Regions from separate parts of the Streptomyces sp. NPDC001750 genome, predicted to be linked through region 2. Evidence: riboswitches for the same ligand, from Rfam matches in the RefSeq annotation. Region 2 holds a riboswitch; each other region holds the start of a gene.

Region 1 (4,812 bases), on a different contig from region 2:
CCGGTCGGCGCACCGGCCCAGGCCCTGCCCCCGGCACAGGCACAGGGCCGGGCACCCCGCAAGGAGCGCCGCAAGGCGCGGGCCCGGGGCAAGGCCGCCGCCCGTACCGTCGCCGAGTACGAGTCGTTCGCGATGTCGCTGGCCTCGCTCCGCCGCCAGGCCCGCCTCGGGACGGCGGGCCCCGACTTCGCGGCACGTGAACTGGAGCTGTTGCACCACCTCTGGCAGCGCAGGGACGTGGCCGCTCCCGCCCTCGCCTACGCCGCGCAGGCGGCGGGCCTCCTGCGCCCCTACCCCTACCCGTTCCCGCCCGCCCCGGCCGCGTACTGGCCGACGTCGGCCCCGGCCGCGTTCCCGCCGCCGCACCAGGCGTACGGCGGCTACAACCCGTATCAGCTGCCGCCCCGGTAGCTCCGGGCGCCACGGACGCGCGAACGCCCCGGGAGCGCGATGCTTCCGGGGCGTTCGTGGAGACGCTCAGTTCGGCGGAGCGACCGGAGCGCGGCCGGACCCGAGCACGATCCGCCGCCGGTGACGGAACAGTCCGCCACCCGGTCCGCCGGTCGGCCTGCCGCGGCTGCCGTGCCCGCCGGTGGCGCCCGTCAGGCGGAAGCCTCGGTGAGGTCGGCCAGCTCCCCCTCGGTCAGCCGGAGGTCGGCGACGGCCGTCAGGGCGGGCAACTGCTCGACCGTACGGGCCGAGGCGATCGGCGCGACGACGGTCGGCCGGGACGCGAGCCAGGCCAGCGCCACGGTCGCGATCTGTGCGTCATGGGCCTGGGCGACCCGGTCCAGGGCGGCGAGGACGTTCTGCCCGCGCTCCGACTCCAGGTACTTCCCCGCGCTCTGCGCACGCGCGCTCTCCACCGGGGCGCCCGGGCGGTACTTGCCCGTGAGGAATCCGGAGGCCAGGGCGAAGTACGGGACGGCGGCGAGCCCGGCCCGCGCGGCCGTGTCCTGGAGTGCGCCCTCGTAGGTGTCGCGGGAGACGAGGTTGTAGTGCGGCTGCAGGGCGACGTAACGGGCCAGCCCCTCGCGCTCGGAGAAGTCCAGGGACGCCCGGAGCCGCTCGGGGCTGATGTTGGACGCGGCGATCTCGCGCACCTTGCCGGCCTTCACCAGCTCGTCGAGGGTGGTGATGATCTCCTCGACCGGCACGGTCTCGTCGTCGAAGTGCGTGTAGTAGAGGTCGATGTGGTCCCTGCCGAGCCTGCGCAGCGACTCTTCCGCCGCCGCCTTGATGGTGGCGGCGGAGAGACCCTTGTACGAGGGGTGGGCACCGACCTTGGTGGCGACGACGACGTCGGACCGGCCGGGCCGGGACGCGAGCCACTTGCCGATGACGGTCTCCGACTCGCCGCCCTCGTTCCCCGGCACCCAGGCGGAGTAGGCGTCGGCGGTGTCGACGAAGTTGCCACCCGCCTCCGTGTAGGCGTCCAGCACGGCGAACGACTGCGCCTCGTCGGCCGTCCAGCCGAAGACATTGCCGCCGAGGGCGAGTGGGAACACCTGAAGATCGGAAGAGCCGAGTTGGCGAAGGGAAGTCATGAATCGATCAACGTGTTCCCGCCAAAACGGTATTCCGCGCATCCGCCGTTCGGCGGAGGGCTGTTCGGTGTGGTCCGCGCCGTCCGCCCGTGCATCGTTGTACGCGCGTGCATCGCCGACGCGGGTGCCTCAGATGTTGAGGCCCTTGCTCCGCAGCCAGCCCATCGGATCCACGCCCGTGCCGTCGGCGGTGTGGATCTCCAGGTGGAGGTGGGGACCCGTCACGTTGCCGGTCGCGCCGACCCGGCCGATGGTGTCCCCGGTGGAGACCTTCTGGCCGACCCCGACGCCGATCGAGGACTGGTGGCAGTACCAGATCTCCGTGCCGTCCTCCAGCTCCAGCACCGTGCGGTAGCCGTACGAGCCGGACCAGCCCGCCGACTTGATGGTGCCGCCGTGAACGGCCTTGACGGGGGTGCCCGTCGGCGCCGCGAAGTCGAGGCCGGTGTGGTGACCGGAGGACCACATCGTGCCGGCCTGGCCGTACGTCGAGGTGATCGTGTACGAGGTGGTCGGGACGGCGTAGCTGGCGGCGAGCTTGGCGAGCCGCAGGGCCTCGGCCTTCTTCTTCGCCTCCTCCTCCGCCTTCTTCTTCTCGGCGGCGGCCTTGGCCTCGGCGGCGTCCTGCTGCTTCTTGGCCTCGGCCGCGGCCTTCTCCGCCGCGGCCTTCTCCTGGGCCTCCCTGGCCTCCGCGTCGGCGGCGGCCTGCTGCTGCTCGGCCTGCTGGAGGATGCGGGCACGCAGCGCCTCGCCCGCGTCGGTCGTGCCCTGCTCGGCCTCGGCGGTGGTGATGCCCGCGGTGGTGAGCGGGGCGGTGGCGGGCGCGGCCCCGTCGTCCTCGGACTTGTCGGAGAGGAGGGCGCCCACGCCGGGAAGCGACTTGGCGTCGGGCAGGTTGTCCGCGATGGAGTCGGGAAGGGAGATGGACACCGGCGGCTTGCCCTGCGCGGTGGCCATGCCGCCCGCGCCGACCGCCGCGATGACGCCGACCCCGAGCACTGCGGAACTGCGGGCGAGTCCGTTGCGCTGCTTGGCGACCCGGTGCTTGCCGCGTACGGGGCGGACGGTCTCCTCGGTGGGGTTCCACTCGCCCCAGCCGCGCTCGTCGTCGACACCGAAGTCGGCGCCGGGCAGGGTCGCGGTGGCGGCCATCTCCGATCCGATTCCGTGGTCCATGCGATCCGCGGTGCCGGACACCGTCGTCATCCCGGCCGTTCCGTAGTCGGAGCCGTAGCCGGGGCCCGCACCGTAACCGGGGCCGAAGTCGGTGCCGAACTCGGAACCGTACGCGGAATCGAGCCGAGCGGGGGCCTCGGGGGCAGGCTTGTTGGACGCCACGGGGGCGCACTCCTTTCCTTCCTTCTCGCCTACCGGGTTAGCTGACGGGTTCGGAGCAGGAAGGTCTCCTACGGACACCGCGTCTCTCACGAGACCCGGATGTCCGATTCACCCCAGGGTGGTGGTTCCCCGGTTCCCTTTCGGGATTCGGCGCTCGCGCACGGTGCCGCCTCTGACGACGGCTGGGACGACCGCGCTGCGTTATCGAACGTTAATAGACACCGGGCCCTGATTCCAAGCCGTCCCCACTGATCGTTCACGTCTTTGGCCTGGACTTTACTGGACATCTCGGGGCGTATTTAGACGACTTGATCGGGTCTCAGTCAATACCTCGTCACTGACGTTGCGTCAAATGTTATGCGGAGCGGCGTCTTTCGATTACGTACGGTGGCACCGCGGTCCGCTCGGCCGCACCCGGCCGCCCGGACGGACGTCCGCGGCCTCACGGGCGCACCCGACCGAACCCCTCACGGCCTTCTTGCACACGCCCGGCGCCCGGACGCCCCGGCCCCTCTTGCACAGGCCCAGCCGCCCCGGACCGTCCGTCATGCCGGGTCCGGCCCCACGATCCGGACGGTCCTGCGCCGCTCCGGCTGCCCCTCCGCGGGGCGCACGACCGCGAGCAGGGCCATGTCATCGGTCGACTCGCCCCCCGTGTGCAGCCGTACGTCGTCGGTCAGCGCGGACAGCAGCTCCTCCGGCCCGGGAAAGATCCGCCCGCACAGCCGGGCCGCCGGATCGTAGAAGTCCCCCTGGGCGTTCCGCGCCTCGGAGAGGCCGTCCGTGTAGAGGAGCAGTGTCGCCCCCGGCCGCAGATCCCACTCGTCCGTCCGGTCGGGCCACACGCCCAGGTCCATCCCGAGCGGCAACGCGGGCATCGAGGGCGCCAGCACGTCCAGCGCCCCGTCCGGATACAGCAGGATCGGCTCGGGGTGGCCGCGGTTGACGATCCGGACCCGGGACAGGCCGGCCGGGATCTCGGCCAGCACGGCGGTGGTGAAGCCCTCGACGACATCGGGCCCGCCCCGGCGCGCCCTCCTCTCCCGCACCAGCGCCCGCTCCAGCCGACGCGCCACGCCCTCCAGCGAGCGCTCCTGTTCGGCCGCCTCCCGGAACGCCCCGATGACCACGGCGACCGTCTCCACGGCGTCGAGGCCCTTCCCCCGCACGTCACCGACCACCAGCCGCACCCCATACGGGGTGTCCGTCACCGCGAACAGGTCACCGCCGACGAACTCGTCGGCCTGCGCGGCCTCGTACCGCGCCGCCACATGGAGCCCACCGATCCGGTCGGACGGCTTCGGCAGCACCGCCCGCATGGCCCGCTCCGCGATGACCCGCGCGGAGGCCAGCTGCTCGTTGCTCCGCTGCACGACTCGGTTGATCACCACCGCGAGCACCGAGACGGTCGCCAGCGTGAGCAGCTCGATCAGCGGCACGGCCGCCGGCAGCGAGTCGGTGGCCAGCCGGAGCGCGACGACGGCCAGCATCGAGGCGATGCCGGTGCGCACGGTGTTGGACAACGAGAAGAACGGCGCGGCGATCAGCGGCGCCGCGACGAACAGCGGGATGGCGGTGAAGACCGGCGGGGTGAACAGGTCGAACAGCAGCCCGCCGACGATCATCAGGGTCGGCAGCATGCGCACGAACCGACGGGCACCGGCGCCGCCGGCAACCCCTCCGGCATGCCTGCCCCCGGCATGCCCGCCGCGCCGCTTCAGCCGCTTCCACACCTGTGGTCTCCTGCCCGGTACACGCACGGCTGCGGACGGTACCGCGCCCCGCCCCCAGGCTCACCGGAGCTCAGCCGCGCGGCGACTCCGCATCGCCCAACAGAGGTACGCGCGTGGCACACCTCACACGCCGCCCACTCACCTCGCGCCATCCAGCGGCGGCACGAAAAACCCCGGGCCCGGCACGCTGTACG
Region 2 (4,812 bases):
GCGACATCGACCCCGAGCAGACGCTCGCCTGGATCGAGAAGTACTTCGGCTCCATCCCCTCCCACGACGGGAAGCGGCCCCCGCGCGACGGCACGCTGCCCGACGTCATCGGCGAGCAGCTGCGCGAGGAGGTGCGCGAGGAGGTCCCGGCGCGGGCGCTGATGGCCGCCTACCGGCTCCCGCACGACGGCACCCGCGAGTGCGACGCGGCGGACCTCGCGCTGACCGTGCTCGGTGGCGGGGAGTCGTCGCGGCTGCACAACCGCCTGGTCCGCCGTGACCGGACGGCCGTGGCCGCCGGATTCGGGCTGCTGCGGCTGGCGGGCGCCCCGTCGCTCGGCTGGCTGGACGTCAAGACCTCCGGTGGTGTCGAGGTGCCGCGGATCGAGGCGGCGGTCGACGAGGAGCTGGCCCGGTTCGCCGCCGAGGGTCCGACGCCCGAGGAAATGGAGCGCGCCCAGGCCCAGTTGGAGCGCGAGTGGCTGGACCGGCTCGGTACGGTCGCGGGCCGCGCCGACGAACTGTGCCGGTTCGCCGTGCTGTTCGGCGACCCCCAGCTCGCCCTGACCGCGGTGCAGCGGGTTCTGGACGTGACGGCGGAGGAGGTCCAGGCGGTCGCCAAGGCCCGGCTGCGGCCCGACAACCGGGCGGTGCTGGCCTACGAACCGGTCGAACCGGCCGATTCCGCGGATACCGACGAGACCGACGCCGACGACACCGACGCGCACGAAGGAGCGGACAAGTGACCGACGCCGCCGCGACTGGAGTTTCGATGCAGTTCCACCCCCAGCCGGCCCCCGGCGTCGCACGCCCCTGGGCTTTCCCCGCGCCGGAGCGCGGTTCGCTGCCCAACGGCCTGACGGTGCTGCGCTGCCACCGCCCCGGCCAGCAGGTGGTGGCGGTCGAGATCGTCCTCGACGCCCCCCTGGACGCCGAGCCGGAGGGCCTGGACGGCGTGGCCACGATCATGGCGCGGGCCCTGTCCGAGGGCACCGACAAGCACACCGCCGAGGAGTTCGCCGCCGAGCTGGAGCGCTGCGGTGCCACGCTCGACGCGCACGCCGACCACCCCGGCCTCCGGGTCTCCCTGGAGGTCCCGGCCTCCCGGCTGGCCAAGGCGCTCGGACTGGTCGCCGAGGCGCTGCGGGCCCCCGCCTTCGCCGAGAGCGAGATCGAACGGCTGGTGCGCAACCGGCTCGACGAGATCCCGCACGAGCAGGCCAACCCGGCGCGCCGCGCCGCCAAGCAGCTCTCCAAGGAGCTCTTCCCGGCCGCGTCGCGGATGTCCCGGCCGCGCCAGGGCACCGAGGAGACGGTGGAACGGATCGACGCGGGGGCGGTGCGCGCCTTCTTCGAGGCCCATGTCCGGCCGTCCGCGGCGACCGTCGTGGTCGTCGGCGACCTGACCGGCATCGACCTGGAGGCCCTGCTCGCCGAGACGCTCGGCGACTGGTCGGGCGACACCGTCGAGCCTCGCCCCGCCCCGCCGATCACCGCCGACGACACCGGCCGGGTGGTCATCGTGGACCGTCCGGGCGCGGTGCAGACGCAGCTGCTGATCGGCCGGATCGGACCGGACCGGCACGACAGCGTGTGGCCCGCCCAGGTGCTCGGCACGTACTGCTTGGGCGGCACGCTCACCTCCCGGCTGGACCGGGTGCTGCGCGAGGAGAAGGGCTACACCTACGGTGTCCGCGCCTTCGCGCAGGTGCTGCGGTCGTCGGCCGCGGACTCGGTCACGGGCGCGACCGGCGCCGCCATGCTCGCGATCAGCGGATCGGTGGACACGGAGTCGACCGGACCGGCGCTGGAGGATCTGTGGACGGTCCTGCGGACGCTCGCGGCCGAGGGGCTCACCGACGAGGAGCGCGAGACCGCGGTGCAGAACCTCGTGGGCGTCGCGCCGCTGAAGTTCGAGACGGCTGCCTCCGTGGCGGGCACGCTGGCCGACCAGGTCGAGCAGCGCCTCCCGGACGACTTCCAGGCCCACCTGTACGCCCGGCTCGCGGAGGCCGGCACGGTCGAGGCGACCGCGGCCGTGGTCAGCGCCTTCCCGGGCGACCGTCTGGTGACGATCCTCGTCGGCGACGCGTCCCGGATCGAGGAGCCGGTCCGGGCGCTGGGCATCGGTGAGGTGTCGGTGGTCGCCGGCTGAGCGGTGTGCCGTCACGGTCCCGGCGGCCTTCCCGGGCGAAGACGCCGGGGACCGTCCGGACCTCTGGCGTCCCGGCCCCGCCGGTCCGACGGCCGGGCGTCCGGTGCCCCGTTCCCGTACGGGGCAGGTGTCGGAGGACAGCCGCAGACCGGGCCGTTCCGGGTGCCGAACGGGTGCGGCCCGACCGGCCCGGCCGGTCCGACGGCCGGGCGCGCGGGCGTCGAAGGCCCCTGTGAGCGATGTCTCGCCGGGGTCTTCCCCATGTGCGGTTCCGGTCGCCGGGTTGCCCGTACGTCCTGTGGCATGCGCTACAAAACGGCTTGTCCGTTTGGCGAACGAATGTGCTCGCGCTTAGCGTCGACCGGGCTGCCGGCCACTCGTATGTCGCGACCGCGACGCACCGGACAGCCATCGCCGAGTCCCCGCCGGGCGTGAGCCCTGGGGAGCCGGGGACCCAATGAAGTCCCTGGGGTGAATCGGAAGCCTGAGCCTCGGTGAGGCCGGGGCCTCCGTAGGAGACCTTCCTGCTCCGAACCCGTCAGCTAACCCGGTAGGCGAGAGGGAAGGAAAGGATCAGCCACTTCATGGCGTTCACCCGTGCCACCGGGAAGCATCGTGCCCCCGGCCGACTGACGCGCGGCAGCGCGAGGATCGCCGGCGTCGCGGCGCTGGCCACCACCGGCGTCATCGCAGGCGCCGCCTCCCCGGCCCTCGCCGCGGACGCCGAGACCTCCGCGGTCGGCGAGACCGGCCTGAACCAGGTCATCGCCATCCAGGACGTCATCGCCGACCGGATCGACGCCCAGGCCGACGCGCAGCAGCACCGGGCCGACCTCATCGCCGAGGCGAAGGAGGCGGCGCAGCGCAAGGCCGAGGCCGAGAAGCGTGCCCGGGCCGAGGCGAAGCGTGCCGCCGAGGCGCGGGCCGAGAAGGCGCGTGCCGCCCGCTCCGCCGAGCGCACCCGGCTGGGCCTCTTCCAGCTTCCGGTCGCCGGTTCCTACGTCACCACCGGCTACAAGTCCAGCGGTTCGCTCTGGTCCTCCGGCAGCCACTCGGGCATCGACTTCCACGCCGCGTCCGGCAGCTCCGTCGTCGCAGTCGGAGCCGGTACGGTCGTCGAGGCCGGCTGGGGCGGTGCGTACGGCAACAACATCGTGCTGCGCATGACGGACGGCACGTACACGCAGTACGGGCACCTCTCGTCGATCGGTGTCCGTGTCGGCCAGAGCGTCGGCGCGGGCCAGCAGATCGGCCTCTCCGGCTCGACCGGCAACTCCACCGGACCGCACCTCCACTTCGAGGCCCGGACCACGCCCTCCTACGGATCCGACATGGACCCCGTCGCGTATCTGCGTGCCCACGGCGTCTCCCTCTGACCGACGGCCGACCCGCGAACCGCCTCCCGAAGGCCCCGGCAGCACGCCGGGGCCTTCTGCATGTCCGGGTCGCCCCGTCAGCCGGACCCGTCCCTTGCGCGACCGTCCCGGATCCCGGGAAGAGGCGCCCGGGGCCGGGAAGGAATCCCGGGGCCGGAAGACGAAGGAGCCGCGGTGCCGGTGGGCGGCACCGCGGCTCCTTCGCGGGAATCGGTCCCGTGCCGAACCCCGGAAGTCCCGGAAGCGGGAATCCCGGAGATCCGGAACGTGGCTCAGACGGTCTCCGGGAGTTCGTCGAGCCCCTCCGCGACCAGCTTCGCCAGGCGGTCCAGGGCGGCCTCGGCGTCGTCCGCCTCGGACGCGAGCACGATCTCCTCGCCGCCCTGCGCGCCGAGCCCGAGCACCGCGAGCATGGAGGCGGCGTTCACCGGGGTGCCGTCGGCCTTGGAGATCGTCACGGGGATGCCGGACGCCGTGGCGGCGCGGACGAATATGGAAGCGGGGCGGGCGTGCAGGCCCTCGGCCCAGCCGACGTTGACGCGGCGCTCAGCCATGGTTCTGCCCTTCATGAATCAATAGTTGTCTAGACCACTCTCTCATGCGGTGCGCGGTGCTCCGGCCGACCCGCGAACACCCACGAGCGGTGCCGCAACGCCGTTCGGCCCCCCTCAGACTGCCCCGGGCCCGGCGGCTACGCGAGTGGTGGACGAGCCTTAGTCTGTGCCCATGCAGTCCTCGACGGAGCAGAGTCCGCGTCACGTCTATCCCGACCACTGGGAAGCGGACGTGGTCCTCCGTGACGGAGGCACCGCGCGGATCAGGCCCATCACCACGGACGACGCCGAACGCCTGGTCAGTTTCTACGAGCAGGTCTCCGACGAGTCGAAGTACTACCGCTTCTTCGCCCCGTACCCCCGGCTGTCCGCCAGGGACGTGCACCGCTTCACCCATCACGATTACGTCGACCGGGTGGGGCTCGCGGTCACGGTCGGCGGCGAGTTCATCGCGACCGTCCGCTACGACCGGATCGACGGACGGGGCAGGCCCGCCTCCGCGCCCGCGGACGAGGCGGAGGTCGCCTTCCTGGTCCAGGACGCGCACCAGGGCCGGGGAGTGGCGTCGGCACTGCTGGAGCACATCGCCGCGGTGGCCCGCGAGCGCGGCATCCGCCGCTTCGTCGCCGAGGTGCTCCCCGCCAACACCAAAATGATCAAGGTGTTCCGGGACGCCGGCTACACCCAGCAGCGGAGCTTCGAGGAAGGCTCCGTCCACCTCACCCTG
Region 3 (4,812 bases), on a different contig from region 2:
ACGACCTGATCTCCGGGCTGATCCGGGCCGGCGACCACGGCGAGCACCTCACCGAGAACGAGGCCGCGGCCATGGCCTTCATCCTGCTCTTCGCCGGTTTCGAGACGACCGTCAACCTGATCGGGAACGGGATGTACGCGCTGCTGCGCAATCCCGCCCAGCGCGAACGGCTGCAACGCTCCCTGGACGCGGGGGAGAGCGGACTGCTGGAGACCGGGATCGAGGAACTGCTGCGGTACGACGGCCCGGTGGAGCTGGCGACCTGGCGGTTCGCCACCGAGCCGCTGACGCTCGGCGGCCGGGACATCGCGGTCGGCGACCCCGTCCTGGTCGTGCTCGCCGCCGCCGACCGCGACCCGACGCGCTTCGAGGACCCCGACACGCTCGACCTCGCCCGACGTGACAATCAGCACCTCGGATACGGGCACGGCATCCACTACTGCCTCGGCGCGCCGCTCGCCCGACTGGAGGGACAGACCGCGCTCGCCACCCTGCTCAGGCGCCTTCCCGACCTGCGGCTCGCGGTGGAACCCGCCGATCTGCGGTGGCGCGGCGGGCTCATCATGCGCGGACTGCGCACGCTTCCCGTGGAGTTCGGGCCCCGGCCCGTCCGACTGGTTTCTGACGGGACGTCACATCTGTGATGTTCGCGTGATCGGCGCTGCATCGACTTGTGACACGCGTTCGAGTCCGGTTAGGTTCACCGTTCGGCCCCACCGGGTCGCTCGACCGAACTCGTCCGTCACACGGAAGGCAACCTCATGGGCTCCGCGAACGGCAGACACCGTCGCCCTCGTCAGGCACCCGCCATCGTCGTCGCGGCGGGCGTGACCGGATCCGCCATCGCCATCCCGCTGCTCGGCGCGGGCGCCGCGCAGGCGGCCGACTCCGGGACCTGGGACCGGGTCGCCGAGTGCGAGAGCGGCGGCTCCTGGAGCGCCGATTTCGGCAACGGCTCCTACGGCGGCCTTCAGCTCACCCCGGAGGTCTGGAAGGCGTACGGCGGTGAGGCGTACGCCCCGCGCGCCGACCTCGCCAGCCGCGCCCAGCAGATCGCGGTGGCCGAGGAGATCCTGGGCGACCGGGGTCCGCAGGCGTGGCCGAGCTGTGCGCCCCTCTCCGGCCTCGCGACGGGTGGGGGGCTGCCGGGGGTCGATCCGGGGGAGACCTCCTCCGGGAAGCCCGCGGGCGGCACCGGGGCGGAGGAGGGCGCGAAGAAGACGGGCGGCGCCGGGGCGGAGGAGGGCGCGAAGCCGGCTGACAAGTCGTCGCAGTCCCCGTCCGGCGAGGACGTCACGCCTTCGGGCCGTGCCGGGAAGCCGGATGCCGGGACCGGGACCGGGCCCGGGTCCGAGGTCACGCCCTCGCCCACCGGGTCCGCCACTTCATCCGCCGATACGCACCGTTCGCCCGAATCGGTAGATATGGGTGATTCGAACGCTTCTGTCGCTCCGTCAGGGTCGCCCGGCTCGGAAGGATCCGGGGCGTCGGGCGGTGTGGGCGGCAAGCATCGCGGCGCGCCGGCCGCCGAGGAGGGGTGGGGCGCCGACGGGGATGCCGGCCGCGAGTCGGGCCGTCACGCCTCGCGCGACGGCGGCGGGCGCGACGCGGCCTCCCCGGTCGCCGACGACACGTACACCGTCCGTCCTGGTGACAATCTCTGGGCGATCGCCGACGAGCAGAACGTCCCCGGTGGCTGGTCCGCGCTCTATGAGGCCAACAAGGAGGTCGTGGGCTCCGATCCGGACCTCATCCTTCCTGGCCAGAGCCTTGAGGTCGACGCGGAGGCCCGTTGAGGCCGGAGCCGGTGACCGGCTGACGGAGCCTCAAGAACCGGGACGCCTTCGGAGGCCCGTGTCCACTCCCATGCGAGTGAGACATGGGTCTCTTTGCGTCAATTGGCGTGTTGGGCCTGGAGGTCCCGTCCATATCGCGCCCCACCTGCGAAAACGACGGTTCCTCAGATGCAAGTAAGGGATGATTGCCCGATGTGTCCGTCTTTGAATGTGGGGCTTATATGTGTTTACGGTCGTAACCGCTCGCACCGCGGGCCCCGTCGACCGTCACGCCGAATCCTGCCGTCGGTCGGAGGGAACAGACGCGTTCAAGCGCCGTAGGCAGGAGCGGGGGACCCAGGTAGGCGCCGGCCCCGATCGTCGCGAGACGCATCAGGACCGGCTTGGGGTGAAGTCGCGTGCTAGGACGTGCGACCGGGCAACTCACTCGGCCCGAACCCGACAGCTCACCTCGTAGGCGTCGGTGAGGAGACCTCCATGCTGTTTTCCGGCAAGGGCAAGCACCGCCGCCCGTCCAAGGCCGTCCGCGTCGCCACGCTCGCCGGAGTCGCCGGCTCCGCCGTCGCCGTCCCGCTGATGGGCGCGACCGGCGCTTCCGCCGCCTCCGTCGCCACCTGGGACGCCGTCGCCCAGTGCGAGTCCGGTGGCAACTGGTCCATCAACACCGGCAACGGCTACTACGGCGGTCTGCAGTTCTCGCAGTCCAGCTGGGCCGCCGCCGGCGGTCTGAAGTACGCGCCGCGCGCCGACCTGGCCACCAAGGCCCAGCAGATCGCCACCGCCGAGCGGCTCCTCGACATGCAGGGTCCGGGTGCCTGGGGCTGCGCCTCCGCCGGCAACCTGCGCAACGACGGTGTCGACCCGGGCGTCGATACCTCCTCGAAGAGCTCCGGCACCGCTCAGAAGCAGAGCACCCAGGCGGCCCCCGAGCAGCAGGCCCAGCCGAAGCAGACCGAGCGCGCCGAGGTCCCCGCCTCCCGCTCCGACCGTCCCGCCGCCCCGCGGACCGAGTCGAAGAAGACCGTCACCACCCCGACCGGCAAGAAGGTCAAGAAGGGTGACGGCGAGTACAAGGTCGTCTCCGGTGACTCCCTCAGCAAGATCGCCGCCGCCCACGGCGTCGAAGGCGGCTGGCAGCGGCTGTTCGAGCTGAACAAGGGCATCGTCGAGAACGCCGACCTGATCTACCCGGGTCAGCAGCTGCACCTGACGAAGTAGTCCGGTCCCTCTCCTCTCCGGATGCCCGGCCCGGCGCGCTCCCCCGCGCGCCGGGCCGGGGCGTCTGCTCGGAGCGCGCGCCGCGCGCCGACGCGGCACCGCGCGTCCCGCACCCGGGCGTGCGCCGCTCGTGTGCGGCGCAGTTCGTTCAACTGTTGTAGTTACTGATCCGTAATATTCTGGCCATTTGCCCGGGATCGTGCACTCCCGGGTCCTTTTTCGTCCCAGGGGGCGGGCGGTCGTCGGGCTGAACGGGCGGGGCCGGTTAGGCTCTTGTCGCAAGGCCAAAGTGACCCTGCAGAACCAGTGTCATATCCCAGAAGGAGATGCCTCGTGCCGTCCATCGACGTCGTCGTAGCCCGGGAAATCCTCGACTCCCGGGGGAACCCCACGGTCGAGGTCGAGGTCGGCCTCGACGACGGCAGCACGGGTCGTGCTGCCGTGCCGTCCGGCGCCTCCACCGGTGCCTTCGAGGCCATTGAGCTTCGCGACGGCGACCCCAACCGCTACCAGGGCAAGGGTGTCGAGAAGGCCGTGCTCGCCGTCATCGAGCAGATCGGCCCGGAGCTCGTCGGCTACGACGCGACCGAGCAGCGGCTGATCGACCAGGCGATGTTCGACCTGGACGCCACCGAGAACAAGGGCTCGCTCGGAGCCAACGCCATCCTGGGTGTCTCACTGGCCGTCGCGCACGCCGCCTCCGAGGCGTCGGACCTGCCGCTGTTCCGCTACCTCGGCGGTCCGAACGCGCACCTGCTGCCCGTCCCGATGATGAACATCCTCAACGGTGGGTCGCACGCCGACTCCAACGTGGACATCCAGGAGTTCATGATCGCCCCGATCGGCGCCGAGTCCTTCTCCGAGGCCCTGCGCTGGGGCGCCGAGATCTACCACACGCTGAAGAAGGTCCTGAAGGGCAAGGGCCTGTCGACCGGCCTCGGCGACGAGGGCGGCTTCGCGCCGAACCTGGAGTCGAACCGCGCCGCCCTCGACCTCATCATCGAGGCCATCAAGGAAGCCGGCTACGTCCCGGGCAAGGACATCGCGCTCGCGCTCGACGTCGCCGCGTCCGAGTTCTACAAGGACGGCACGTACGAGTTCGAGGGCAAGTCCCGCTCGGCCGCCGAGATGACCGAGTACTACGAGGAGCTCGTCTCCGCGTACCCGCTGGTCTCCATCGAGGACCCGCTGTACGAGGACGACTGGGCCGGCTGGAAGATCATCACCGACAAGCTCGGCAGCAAGGTGCAGATCGTCGGTGACGACCTGTTCGTCACCAACCCGGAGCGCCTGGCCCGGGGCATCGAGGAGGGCACCGCCAACGCGCTGCTCGTCAAGGTCAACCAGATCGGTTCGCTGACCGAGACCCTGGACGCCGTCGAGCTCGCCCAGCGCAACGGCTTCAAGTGCATGATGTCGCACCGTTCCGGCGAGACCGAGGACGTCACCATCGCCGACCTCGCCGTCGCGGTGAACTGCGGTCAGATCAAGACCGGCGCCCCGGCCCGCTCGGACCGCGTCGCCAAGTACAACCAGCTGCTGCGCATCGAGGAGATCCTCGACGACGCCGCGGTGTACGCCGGCCGCTCGGCGTTCCCCCGTTTCAAGGGCTGAGCCCCCGAGGACGTCGTGGGGGCCGGTCCCCGCGGACCGGGCCTTCGGGCTCCCACGGCCGATCCCGGCCCGCAGGGGCCCGAAGGCCCGGGCCTCCGTCCGTCCCCGCACACGGTCCCGTACCGTGTGCGGGGACGGACGTGTGTGAAGGGGAGGCGGAGACATGGCCGCGAAGGACCGGGAC
Region 4 (4,812 bases), on a different contig from region 2:
ACCGGTACCTGACTCCAGCACACCGTACGGGCGTGTCCCCGGCCACGCCCGTACGTCCGGTACGCCGCACCGGCTGTCGGCGGGAGGGCCGGGGCAGGGCACCCGGACCCGGTCGAGGGAGCGTTCGACCGCCCGTTTCCAGTCCTCGTACCGCTCGGAGCGCCGTTCGTCGTCCCACCGCGGTTCCCAACGCCTCGACTCCCGCCAGTGCTCCCGCAACCCGCCCTCGTCCTGCCAGAATCCGACGCCGTCATCTCTCCGTCGGCGTCGGGATGCTGCCCTCCGGCTCCGGTTCCGCGGCGGGGATGAATCGGCCGACGAGGTACTTGTAGAGAAAGGCGCCGACCGGGCCGCCCACGAGCGGGCCCACGATCGGCACCCAGAAGTAGAGGTTCCCGTACTGGTCCCGCCACGCCTCCCCATAACCCGTCAGGAAACTCGCCAGTCTGGGCCCGAGGTCGCGGGCTGGATTGATCGCGTATCCGGCATTGGTGCCGAATGCCATGCCGATGGCCACCACGACGAGCCCCACGATGAACGGACTGAGATTGGCGCCCGGTGGCGTGTTGAGCAGATCCGTGACCGCGAAGATCAGCAGGACCAGAATGGCGGTTCCGATGATCTGGTCCCGCAGCGCTCCCCATTCGGTGACGGGGAGTGCGGTATTGCCGTTGGCGGGCAGGGTCGAGAAGACGCCTTGTGTTTTGATGGTGTGTCCGGGATCCGCTCTCGCCAGTGCCTCGGTGTAATTCCAGCGCACCACCAGTGCGGCGACGAAGGCGCCCGCCAGTTGTGCGAGGGAATAGGGTGCGACCTTCCTCCAGGGGAAATCCTTGAACGCCGCGAGCGAGAGCGTCACGGCCGGATTGAGGTGAGCACCGCTCAGTCGGCCCGCCACATAGATGCCCAGGGTGACTCCGAGCCCCCAGGCCCAGGCGATGCTGTCGTGGTTTCCGAGTCCGCCCGGCGGGTCGGTGAGCGCGCCGCCGGCCGCGACCTGGGCCACCACCCCACAGCCGAAGAGAATGAGAATCAGCGTTCCGGCGAATTCCGCCGCGAGTTCCCCGCCGAGTCCCGACAACCCGCGCCGTTCCATGGAGATCTCGCTTCCTGTCGGGTCACGGCGGTTGGCGGCATTGATCCAGATCTGAGCGTAGGTGTGCGGGTCTGCTTCCGCACGCGGTGCTGCGGCGGTGGTGTGAGGACGGTCCTCTGCCCGTCCCGCCGGGCCGGACGGCTCCCGGTGCCGGGGTGCCACGCAGCCCGGGACGCGGGTGTTCCACGGTGGCGAGGGCCTGCAAGGCGGTCGCCATGTGCGCGGTCCCGTACCTGCCCGGCGCGGGGTCCGCTCCATGCGCTGACGTACGCCGCGGGCGGCTGGGAGTCCGGGCGGGAAGGGAGAGGGCCCTGGGGACCGGACGTTGGACGTGGACCTCTCGACGGTGGTCGCCGCTCTCGGGACGGCGGTGATCGGGCAGGTGCTGGACGGCGCCTCGCTGATCGTCGTCTTCGTGACGCCCGGCGCCCCGGAGGCACTGGCCACCGCGCGGACTGCCGAGTCGGTGCGCGGTCTGTTCGATCTCGGGCCCGCGGCGGCGACGCGGCCGGGTGAGGGCGACACCGAGGAGGTGGTGCCCGCCGGGCGGCTGAGGGCCGGGGACATGACCCTGGCCTCGCCGCGGCGGCCGAGCGCCCCGGCGAGCATCCCCGACGTGGGCCGTCGTCGTCGCGGGCCGCTCCCGTGACCTCGTGCGGCCCGCCCGTGAAGGACTTCCCTCCGAGCCCGGCACCGGCGCGTCGCCGCCACCGTGGACGGCCGTGCCCTCGCCGTCGACAGCCCCGGCTGGACCCGCCCGCACGGCCGGAGGAGGACGGCCGCACCGCCGCCGTGCTGGTCGCCCGCGACGGCGCCCCGGTCGGCCTCCTCGGTGTGGCCGACCGGCCACGCGACGACGCCCGGGTCCGCATGCCCGGCTTGTGGGGGCGTTCAGGTGTTCCGTGCCGAAGACGCACGTGACTGGTTCCGACGTTCACCCGACAGAACGAAGAGATGTCCCTTTTGCTCACATTTGAAGTGAGTTGCAAATTTAGCCGGTAAGGCCGCTTTCGGTAATTGTTGCGCCGTTTGAGGGGTGGGCGGAATGTCCCTTTTGTCGCTTCGTGGTGTGAGTCACGTAAAGACCCGCCGGAGGGTCGGTCCGCGATTCGGCTCCCCTTGTCGCGCAAGGCGAGTCGAGTTCGATCTGTGAGGTGGATTACTGCGAATTCCATGAATTGATCATGTGAATCAATTGTGATCAAAAAATTCGGGCTTGTTCCGCTCCGCTTTTCTCGCCTACGGTCACCGTCAATCCGGACGGAACGCCGAATCCTGCCGCCGTCCGAGAAACCCGACCCACTTGTCCACGGCAGGAGCGGGGGAACCAGGTAGGCCGCCGGTCCGGTATCCGGAACGGCTCGGGGTGAAGTCGCATTCTGTGCGGCCAGACATCTCCAGTCTGAACCCGACAGCTCACCTCGCAGGCGACGGAGAGGAATTCACCATGACCGCAACGGGTACGTACCGTCGCCGCTCGTCCACCCTCCGGACCCGTGGCCTCATCGCCGCGGCCACGGGCGGAGTCGCCCTGGTGCTTCCGCTGATCGGAGCGGGTTTCGCCTCGGCCGCCCCGGCCCAGGCCGCCACCACCGAAAAGGCCGCGGTGCCGGCCGCCGTCACCGGAAGTGTTTCCCCGCAGAAGGCAGCGATCGTCACGCATTCCGTGATCTCCGGGGACACCCTTTCCAAGATCGCGCAGAGCTACGCCGTCGCAGGCGGCTGGCAGAAGCTGTACGAGGGCAACCGGGAGATCATCGGGAGCAATCCCTCCCTCATTCGCCCGGGGATGAAGCTGGCCGTCGGTGCCGAGTCCGAGGCCGCCACCGGTGCCTCCGGCGCTTCGTCCGCGACCGTCACCGCCGCGCCGGTCTCCTACGCGGACAACCTGGACGGCTGGATCAGGGAGTCGCTGGCCATCATGGCCCGGCACGGCATTCCCGGCAGCTACGACGGCATCCACCGCAACGTCATGCGTGAGTCCTCCGGCAACCCCAGGGCCATCAACAACTGGGACTCGAACGCCGTCGCCGGAACGCCGTCCAAGGGCCTGCTCCAGGTCATCGACCCGACGTTCCGCGCCTACCACGTGCCGGGCACGCCGTTCGACAGCTACGACCCGGTCGCCAACATCACGGCCGCGTGCAACTACGCCGCCGACAAGTACGGCTCCATCGACAACGTCTTCGGCGCCTACTGACCCATGCCGGCCCGGCCCCGTGCCGGTACGACGCGACGGGATGCGCCCCTCTGGAAGCCGCACGGCTCCCCGAGGGGCGCATCCCGTCGCGTCGTACCGGGGCCCCGTCGCTACCCGCCCCGCCCGCCGGCGGGGCGCATTTCGCCCGTGGTCACTCCAGGGCGCTGTCCGCCGACCGTTGCGGCCGCCGCAGCGGCGGTCTGGGAACCGTCGCCGCCGCGCCCTCCCGGACGGAGTGCACCGCCGCGTCGTGAAGACGCCTGCTGTCCTCCTCGGAGCAGCAGGGCACGGGGCTGCCCGACATGGTGAACCAGTCGATCGCACCCGTGTACTGCACGGTCACCTGAGCCATGTCGTCGGCCCAGGTCGTGTGAACGGTCAGGTCCCCGGTCAGGACGCCGACCTCGTCCGTGAGCACGCCTCCACGCCCCGAGAACACACCACGAGTGGTCCATGACGCCCAAGCCATGTACCCAGGCTGACACCAGGTACGCGGATCCGCGACCCGCGGGAGCGCGCCGCTCAGCACTGTCCCGTAATCCCCGGCGGGTGCGACGACAGCTACGGCCCCTTGCTGCGTTGTCGGAACATCCGCATACATCCGGTATGCGAACGTCCCTCCGCCTTACGATGCACCGCATCCGACGCCGCGCGCTGATCCACCAGGGATTACGGGACAGCCCTTAGGCGCCCCGGGGTGCCGGAGTCCGTTCCGGAATGCGGAACGGGCGAAACTTTCCCTCCGGGCCGGCTGCGGTTCCCGTACCCGCCAATCGCCCGAGAATTGACGCACTTCTTACGCCGAACCGTCGGATCCTCGCTCCAAAACAACGAATTCCGTAGGTAAACAGCTCTTGACCTGCGGAACTCGTCGGGATTGCATGTCGCGCTGGGAGCGACGAAACCACTCATCACGTCCTCGTCTGGAGGCGATACCGCTCCCGTTCTCAAACACCGCACCTGTTGATCGGAAACGCACGATGACCGAAACGCTCAGCGCTCCCCAGGCGCTCGCGCCGGCTACCGGCCCCATCCCGCAGAAGCTCAAGCGTTCCATCGGCGTCGTCGGCGGGACACTGCTGACGCTGTCCTGCGTGACGCCCGCCTCGACCCTCTTCGTGGTCGTACCGGACCTGTTCTCCAGCCTCGGCACGTACACCGCCCTCACCATCGCCATCGGCTCGCTGCTCTGCATCGCGGTCGCCTTCTGCTACTCGGAGCTGGGCACCCTGATCCCGAGCGCGGGAGGCGAGTACGCGATGGTGTCGACCATGGCGGGGCGGCTGGCCGGCTGGCTCGTCTTCGTGCTGTCCCTGCTGGTCGTGATGATCGTGCCTCCCGTCATCGCCATGGGAACGGCCGACTACCTCGCCCCCGTCGTGCACATCCCGGCCCCCGTCGCGGGCGCCGGTGTCATGCTGCTCGCCACCCTCGCCGGTCTGCTGGACCTGCGGGCCAACGCCTGGATCACCGGGATCTTCCTCGTCCTCGAGGTGATCGCCGCGGCCGTCGTCGC

What was found. A riboswitch is a leader RNA that binds a small molecule or an ion and turns the genes downstream of it on or off. The one in region 2 is predicted to bind cyclic di-AMP.
Region 1: another riboswitch for cyclic di-AMP. It lies ahead of ACFYY6_RS17450 (M23 family metallopeptidase); the one in region 2 lies ahead of ACFYY6_RS25670 (M23 family metallopeptidase).
Region 3: another riboswitch for cyclic di-AMP. It lies ahead of ACFYY6_RS16535 (transglycosylase family protein); the one in region 2 lies ahead of ACFYY6_RS25670 (M23 family metallopeptidase).
Region 4: another riboswitch for cyclic di-AMP. It lies ahead of ACFYY6_RS06445 (LysM peptidoglycan-binding domain-containing protein); the one in region 2 lies ahead of ACFYY6_RS25670 (M23 family metallopeptidase).

What each region holds. Positions count from the first base shown of each region.
Region 1 is NZ_JBIAUE010000010.1:23,879-28,690, forward strand. Features, by position in the region: gene ACFYY6_RS17440 (PrsW family intramembrane metalloprotease) at 1-411, shown strand, start outside; gene ACFYY6_RS17445 (aldo/keto reductase) at 603-1,547, opposite strand; gene ACFYY6_RS17450 (M23 family metallopeptidase) at 1,677-2,699, opposite strand; cyclic di-AMP (ydaO/yuaA leader) riboswitch at 2,897-3,048, opposite strand; gene ACFYY6_RS17455 (PP2C family protein-serine/threonine phosphatase) at 3,431-4,606, opposite strand.
Region 2 is NZ_JBIAUE010000018.1:111,016-115,827, forward strand. Features, by position in the region: gene ACFYY6_RS25660 (pitrilysin family protein) at 1-746, shown strand, start outside; gene ACFYY6_RS25665 (M16 family metallopeptidase) at 773-2,155, shown strand; cyclic di-AMP (ydaO/yuaA leader) riboswitch at 2,558-2,727, shown strand; gene ACFYY6_RS25670 (M23 family metallopeptidase) at 2,740-3,531, shown strand; gene ACFYY6_RS25675 (HPr family phosphocarrier protein) at 3,804-4,085, opposite strand; gene ACFYY6_RS25680 (GNAT family N-acetyltransferase) at 4,258-4,812, shown strand, end outside.
Region 3 is NZ_JBIAUE010000009.1:91,039-95,850, reverse strand. Features, by position in the region: gene ACFYY6_RS16545 (cytochrome P450) at 1-644, shown strand, start outside; gene ACFYY6_RS16540 (transglycosylase family protein) at 762-1,796, shown strand; cyclic di-AMP (ydaO/yuaA leader) riboswitch at 2,100-2,271, shown strand; gene ACFYY6_RS16535 (transglycosylase family protein) at 2,274-3,014, shown strand; gene eno (phosphopyruvate hydratase) at 3,348-4,628, shown strand; gene ACFYY6_RS16525 (septum formation initiator family protein) at 4,792-4,812, shown strand, end outside.
Region 4 is NZ_JBIAUE010000003.1:57,292-62,103, reverse strand. Features, by position in the region: gene ACFYY6_RS06460 (M20/M25/M40 family metallo-hydrolase) at 1-12, shown strand, start outside; gene ACFYY6_RS06455 (MIP/aquaporin family protein) at 251-1,096, opposite strand; gene ACFYY6_RS06450 (hypothetical protein) at 1,428-1,745, shown strand; cyclic di-AMP (ydaO/yuaA leader) riboswitch at 2,353-2,539, shown strand; gene ACFYY6_RS06445 (LysM peptidoglycan-binding domain-containing protein) at 2,544-3,296, shown strand; gene ACFYY6_RS06440 (hypothetical protein) at 3,448-3,765, opposite strand; gene ACFYY6_RS06435 (APC family permease) at 4,277-4,812, shown strand, end outside.